Regions from separate parts of the Neomicrococcus aestuarii genome, predicted to be linked through region 2. Evidence: riboswitches for the same ligand, from Rfam matches in the RefSeq annotation. Region 2 holds a riboswitch; the other holds the start of a gene.
The links. A riboswitch is a leader RNA that binds a small molecule or an ion and turns the genes downstream of it on or off. The one in region 2 is predicted to bind cyclic di-AMP.

Region 1 (3,406 bases), 820 kb from region 2:
CGTAGACGTCCACACCTTCTTCGGCCACGGGAGCGGGACGCGTTCCTGGCTCCGACTTCAAAATGGAAGAAGCGTCAAGGAACGGCGCCTTGTTGGTGGCCGCGGCGAACTTGGAGCCAAACTCACCAAAGGACAAGTGCTGTGCCTTCGAGCGAACCAGACCAAAGCTTGCGGCATCCCAGAACGCGGTAGATCCGCCGAGGCCCATGATGACTTCGTAGCCTTCAGGGGCGCCAAAGAACTCTTTGAGTCCTTCTTGAACGCTCTTGACGAGGTTTTTGACGGGGGCCTGTCGGTGGGACGTACCCAGAATAGTGCGCTGCGCGTCGACGATCGCCTGGATCTGCTCGTCGCGGACCTTAGAGGGGCCAGCACCGAATCGTCCATCGAGGGGCAGGAGCTCTTGCGGGATGGTGATGTTGGTCAAGACGTGGACCTTTCAGGGGGGTGTGGGGTGAGACGTTAGAACTGTAAGGAAGTAACGCTTCCCTATATTTTGTGCAATTAGCCTGTGGATGTCGCATCCGTGCCCAGAATGTGAACACTTCAGAAACCACGGCTAAAGTAGTGGAGACGTTCAGGCGGCGGGAAGCTCGTTCCTGCACGAAGTTCCGGGAGATGCAATGACTGACTTGATCGATACCACTGAGATGTACTTGCGCACCATCTTGGAGCTCGAAGAAGAGAGCATTACTCCTTTGCGTGCCCGCATTGCCGAACGCTTGGGACATTCCGGGCCTACGGTATCTCAAACAGTGGCCCGCATGGAGCGTGACGATCTTGTCCACGTATCCGGAGACCGCCACTTGGAGCTCACGGAGACCGGCCGAACCCTTGCCACCGAGGTCATGCGAAAGCACCGTCTCGCTGAGCGACTGCTAGCCGACGTCATTGGTCTTGAGTGGGAATATGTCCACGATGAAGCGTGCCGGTGGGAACACGTCATGAGCGAGCGAGTCGAACGCCGTCTCTTTGAACTATTGGGAAAGCCGGAGGTCTCTCCGTACGGCAATCCCATTCCGGGCCTAGAAGTTTTGGGCGGACCGGGTTGGGCTGACATTGCTGTCCCCGTGACGAATCTTGATGCCGCGCTGGACGCCGGCGCAACGGGCCCTATGGTGGTGCTGCGCTTGGCTGAAACCATTCAGGTGGAACCGGAACTGCTCACGCAGCTGAACGAAGGCGGTATCCGCCCGGGAGCCACTATTACCCTTGAGCGCTCACCCGGATACATCTTGGTTCGCGTCGAGGGCGTCGAGGGAGCACTGGAACTTCCAGCCGAAGTTTCACAGCACATTTTTGTGCGCACTCCTGGTGCCTAATAACGGCCATGTTTCGCACCATTACGGTGTAACGAAACAATAACGCGCCCCGTTGATTAAGCGCTGTGGATTTCTTTAATCCTGTGCGTGATGGGTAGGAGCCTTGAATTCGTGCGGAACTTTAGACGATCGTCTAATTTCCCGTGATCATTCCGTCTCCTTTTCGTGATCAGAATGTGACATTGAAACTTTTATCAAGTACCGTTTAAAGCGTGCTCGGACGAAATGGAAGGGCACCCTTGAGTGGGAAGCCGAACATCGCCGCTGCTCGAGGTCCGTTCGCAAGAAAGCTATTGGCGATGGCGGGGGACCCATTTGGGCCTCACACACTTTGGGCCCTTGGGGTTAAGCACACAAACTCTCTTAGCGATAGACGTGTGTCGAAGACGAAAGTCTTCGAACCCGACAGCTCACCTCGCAGGCGCTGGGAGAGGTACTAAATTGTCGAAGCGTATTGCTTTGGGTCGGCGTCGAGCCGGCACTACCCGTTCAAACTCTATTGCGGGTATCTCTAAGGCCGTGGCCACGAACGCTGGTTCGATTGGTCGCTCCGCGGCTGTCGTCGCGGCTGCTTCGGGCATGGTCCTGACCCTGGGCGTTCCAGCTCAGGCAAACCCCGCAGCTCGTGAAGCTGCTGCAGCACCGATGGATGCACTGAACATCGAGCGTGTTGCTCTTCAGTCCACCGTTGTATCGGCTGTTGTTGCTCCTTCCGTCAAGGAAAAGAAGGCTGTTGCTCCGGTTCGCGCTTCTGTAAAGACCGCGCCGGCACCAAAGCCAAAGCCAAAGCCTGTTGTAGTTGAGGTTCCAGAGGTTGCTGTTACCAACAGCCCAGCTCTTGAAGCTGAGACCGAGGAAACGTCTTCCGTTCAGGAAAACACCTCTGCTCAGTCCACCGCTTCGGCGCAGACGGCAACGTCCAACACCCGGACTGCAACGTCCAACACCCGGACTTCTACGTCTAACACTCAGTCTTCGACGTCCTCCAGCTCCTCGGTTGCTCCAGTAACCCGTAGCTCGGCTTCGTCGACTTCTTCCGCTACAGCAGCCACCAGCGTTGCTCCAGTAACCCGTAGCTCGGCATCGTCGACGTCCTCGGCTGCCGCAACTAAGAGCGTTGCTCCAGTTGCTCCCTCCGTGAACACGGCAAACCTCAGCGGCATCGCTGCTACGGCTTCCCGTTACTCGGGTGTTCCATACGTTTGGGGCGGATCTTCCCCATCCGGTTGGGACTGCTCCGGTTTCCTGCAGTGGGTTTACAAGCAGCACGGCATCAGCATTTCCCGCGGCACCTCCGCAATCCTTGGCTCGGGCCAGTTCGTTCGCACGAGCAACCCTAAGCCAGGCGACCTTGTCTTCCAGAACGGTGGCGGCCACGTTGGCATCTACCTTGGAAACGGCATGATGATCGGTGCGCAGAACCCCACCGTGGACACCATGATCCACTCGGTCTCGCGTAACCCGCTCTACGGCTACTACACCCTCGCTGGCTAATAGCTACAGAGACAATGACATTCAAAAGAACCCCCGGTTTTCCGGGGGTTCTTTTGTTTTCCACCTGCAAGAAGACCAGGCAATCGCACGGCGTGAGTTGCGACACGCCCGTGCGCGCGGGTGGGAGAAATCTGCGCTCTGACGCGCAAGCGCTAATCTAGAAAGTGATCCCACGCTCGAAGTTGCGGCTAGAGCACAGGACGTAGCCGCAACGCTCAGGACCCCAGAGGACCGCACATGCGAACTCTTGTACTGAATGCTGGATATGAACCGCTCGCGGTAGTGACCTTCCGCCGAGCGCTTTTGCTTGTGCTCACTGGCAAAGCGAGCATCCTCGCCGAGGACTACGAAGACCCTGTGGTGGGTCCACAAGAAATCTTGTCTCGACCCACTGTCATCCTGCTCAATAGGTACGTGCGCGTCCCCTACCGCGAAGCCGTACATGTCACGCGTCGCGGAGTGCTTCGACGAGATTCCCACCGATGCGTGTACTGTGGGCGCACCGCTACCACCGTGGATCATGTGCACCCACGATCCCTTGGCGGCGAAGACTCGTGGGAGAACCTCGTTGCCTGCTGCTTGCCTTGCAA
Region 2 (3,406 bases):
GACCTGCGCCCGGAGGACAAGGCGGAGATCATTCGAACCCTCAAGTCCCGGCAGCCGACCGCGATGGTCGGGGACGGAGTCAATGACGCGCCAGCCTTGGCAACGGCAGATACCGGCATTGCCATGGGTGCCATGGGCACAGACGTCGCCATCGAAACCGCAGACATCGCGCTGATGGGCGAAGACTTGAATCACCTGCCACAGGTCCTGGACCATGCACGCAACACCCGCCGAATCATGCTCCAGAACGTGGGCCTGTCGCTGCTGCTGATTGCTGCCCTGATCCCCCTGGCACTCTTTGGGGTGCTCGGCTTGGCAACGGTAGTCCTGATCCACGAACTGGCCGAAATCGTCGTGATTGCCAACGGTGTCCGGGCCGGTCGGCTCCGCCGCAAAACCGCGCTACAGACCGTGCAGCCAGCCTCGATCCTGGAACCCTCGGCATGAGCGGCCAACTTGTGGCTCGTTCCTCGGCGCAGGTTCGAACCGCGCGTATTGTCAGGGCCGCGATGCTGCTTGGAGCCGTTGTGCTGGTCTGCGTGGATCTGGCCCTCAAGGCATTGGCCGAAAGCTTGCTTTCCAACGGTAAGGTAATCGACCTGGGGCTGATCAACCTCCGGTTGCTCTATAACCCGGGCGTCGCGTTCAGTTTTGGCGCGGACCTTCCCGCCTGGGCCATCGTGGCGGTCACCGGGCTGATCATCGCCGGACTTACCTGGTATGCGGTTTCCTCGGCACCAGCCATGGGCAGAATGTCCCGGGCGGGTGCAACGTTGCTGCTCGGCGGGGCCTTCGGCAATTTCATTGACCGGTTGGACGGGCGCGGCGTGGTGGACTACCTGCACACCGGGTGGTTCGCCACCTTCAACCTGGCAGATGTGTTTGTTACAGCGGGAGTTGTTCTGTATGCACTCGGAGCGCTTCGTCCCGCCCCTTCCAAGGGCGGCGACTGACCACCTCTGCGCATGCGCGCTGACATGCTGGCGAAACTGAACCGCCGACGTCCCGTAAGACGGTCGTTCAACGGGAAGCAAGTGTGGCCCCATCCAAGAGAATCGAATGGGGCCACGCAACTCTAAGCTCTATTTAGCTGGCCAAGGTGTAATAGCCCATAAGGGGGCCGTACGGGCTGTCCGCGTCGCGGATGACGGTGCCCACACTGGGGTTCTGGGCGCCGATGATCTTTCCATTGCCGATGTAGATACCGGCATGGCTTCCGTTGTTCTGGTAGACCAGGTCTCCGGGCTTGGGGTTGCTGGTTTTGACGAACTTTCCGCTGGTACGGATGGCCGTGGTGTTGTGCGGCAGGCTGATGCCGGCCTTGCCATAGACGTACTGAATGAACCCCGAGCAGTCCCACCCGGCGGGGCTGTCTCCACCCCAGACATACGGGGCACCCTTGTACGACAGAGCCATGCTGGCGATATTACCCAATTTTCCGCTGGAGGCGGTCTTCACCGCTGAGCCCTGGTCTTCTGCTGCTTTTGAAGCCCCCGACTGCGGGGTGACGGTGACGGTGCTGGCGGTTGGCTGAATGCTGGACCCGGCGGCCGAAGGATGGGTGTGCCGAGTCGTGGCGGCACCCTGGGCCCCGGAGGTTGAGGCCTTGGAAGCCGCATGGGAATGTCCTGCCCGTGAAGTCACCGGTGGGGCTGCATGGGTGTGATGGGAGTGCGTCGCACCCGAACGCGGAGCCGGACTGGAGGTAACGGAGGCGCGGGTGGACTTGTAGGTCCCGGATTTAGGCGCCGTTGTCGCGCTGATGCTGGCACTGTCACCGGAGGAGGCGTACGTGGGCACCGAAAGGGCACTGCTGGGCAGCTGCTGGGCTTGGCTGGGGGCCGCCAATCCCAGTGCTAGACCGGAAGCTGCGACAACAATGATTGCTTGGCGACCGAAGGTACCGGCATTGAAGGAAACGGCCTTCGAGAGCGTTTCCATGGGGTTGCGGCGGACCGGTGTTGCTCGGTGGCGAGCGTGGGCATGACGAATGGACATGATGTGTATACCTCTCCCAATGCCTGCGGGGTAAGCTGTCGGGTTCGAGTGGGAGTCACTCGGTCCTGCACACCGAAGATCGGCATGAGGACTTAACCCCTAGGGTCCTGATGGACCCGAAGATGGGTCCCCCGCCACTGCCAGTACATAAGCGAACGGTCCCCGACATGGTGGCAGCGCTCGGCAATCCATCCGGGGTGACAGACTCCAATGGAGCCCGGTAAAAGAAAAACCTACAGCAAAAACCCCTCAAAAGTCACATTCCGATAACGAAGCAATATCTTTTTGATAACGTCTGGAGATGCAGTTTGACTCTTGGGGTTTTGTATATCGGTCTGTGACTAGACTTTCAGCTTCAAAGTCCAGGCTAGTCACGGAGGTGAGAGTGCGCTCGCGTTTCCGCGGGTCGTACCACAGGGCCTTGCCCGCGGCTGAACGGCGCGTTAACCAGATTGGCAGCTGGTGGCTGACCAAAATAGCTTCCGCCTCGCGGCCGCCAAGTTCCACCGCACGATCGCGGTGTTCAACAATGACGGCCATCAGTCGTTCAACCTGGCCCCGATAGGGCTCCCCCCAGGATGGACGAAATGGATTGATGACACAGGACGGTGGTTTCTGCGGTCGTCGCATAATTCTGTATAGTCCCTCAAAACGGTTCGCAGCCTCGATGATTCGATCATCGATTACGATGTTCGGGTCCAGGGCCTCGGAGGTCAACTGCACCGATCCCTGTCCTACTTGAGGTAGGAGAAGACGCCCATCATCCCGGCCTCGGCGTGGTAGGCGTTGTGGCAGTGGGTTAGCCACTGGCCCGGGTTGTCCGCCTCGAAGTCGAAGACGATGGTTTGCCGGGGTTTGATGATGACCGTGTCCTTGCGGGCGCCATGGTCGGCCAGCTGGAAGGTGTGGCCGTGCAGGTGCATGGGGTGCCACATGTCGGTGTCGTTGGTCATCGTGACCCGCACGCGTTCGTTCAACCGGAGTTCGAAGGCGCCCTCGAAGGGGTTGGCCGGGTCGAAGCGTCGCCCGTTGATGCCCCAGTCGTACTCCATCATCGATCCGGTGAGGCGTACCTCGTGGGTCCTGGTCGGGTCCTTGGGTGGGAGCAGGACGGATTCGTGTGCCTTCAGTCGGCTGCCATCGAGCACGGTTCCGCCCAGGGTCTGCGGGAGCCGACCGGAGAGCGTGGTCTTTGGACCGGCTGCGATGATGCCGTAGGCGTGGCCGGTCTTGCCCTCGGGCAGGGCCAGTACGGGCACCGCCTGGTCGCCGAGGGTGATCAGCACGTCCAGGCGTTCGCCCATCCCCAGGACAACGGCATCGGCCTGGCGGGGCTGGACCGGGAACCCGTCGGTGTGGGTGATGGTCAGTTCCTGGCCGGGGATCCCGACCCGGTAGGCGGTGTCTC

Region 1: another riboswitch for cyclic di-AMP. It lies ahead of HD598_RS04940 (C40 family peptidase); the one in region 2 lies ahead of HD598_RS08700 (C40 family peptidase).

The regions. Positions count from the first base shown of each region.
Region 1 is NZ_JACHDR010000001.1:1,112,137-1,115,542, reverse strand. Features, by position in the region: gene serC (phosphoserine transaminase) at 1-427, opposite strand, end outside; gene HD598_RS04945 (metal-dependent transcriptional regulator) at 624-1,322, shown strand; cyclic di-AMP (ydaO/yuaA leader) riboswitch at 1,572-1,760, shown strand; gene HD598_RS04940 (C40 family peptidase) at 1,764-2,816, shown strand; gene HD598_RS04935 (HNH endonuclease) at 3,054-3,406, shown strand, end outside.
Region 2 is NZ_JACHDR010000001.1:1,929,950-1,933,355, reverse strand. Features, by position in the region: gene HD598_RS08710 (heavy metal translocating P-type ATPase) at 1-447, shown strand, start outside; gene lspA (signal peptidase II) at 444-953, shown strand; gene HD598_RS08700 (C40 family peptidase) at 1,087-1,998, opposite strand; cyclic di-AMP (ydaO/yuaA leader) riboswitch at 2,005-2,162, opposite strand; gene HD598_RS08695 (histidine phosphatase family protein) at 2,248-2,721, opposite strand; gene HD598_RS08690 (multicopper oxidase family protein) at 2,733-3,406, opposite strand, start outside.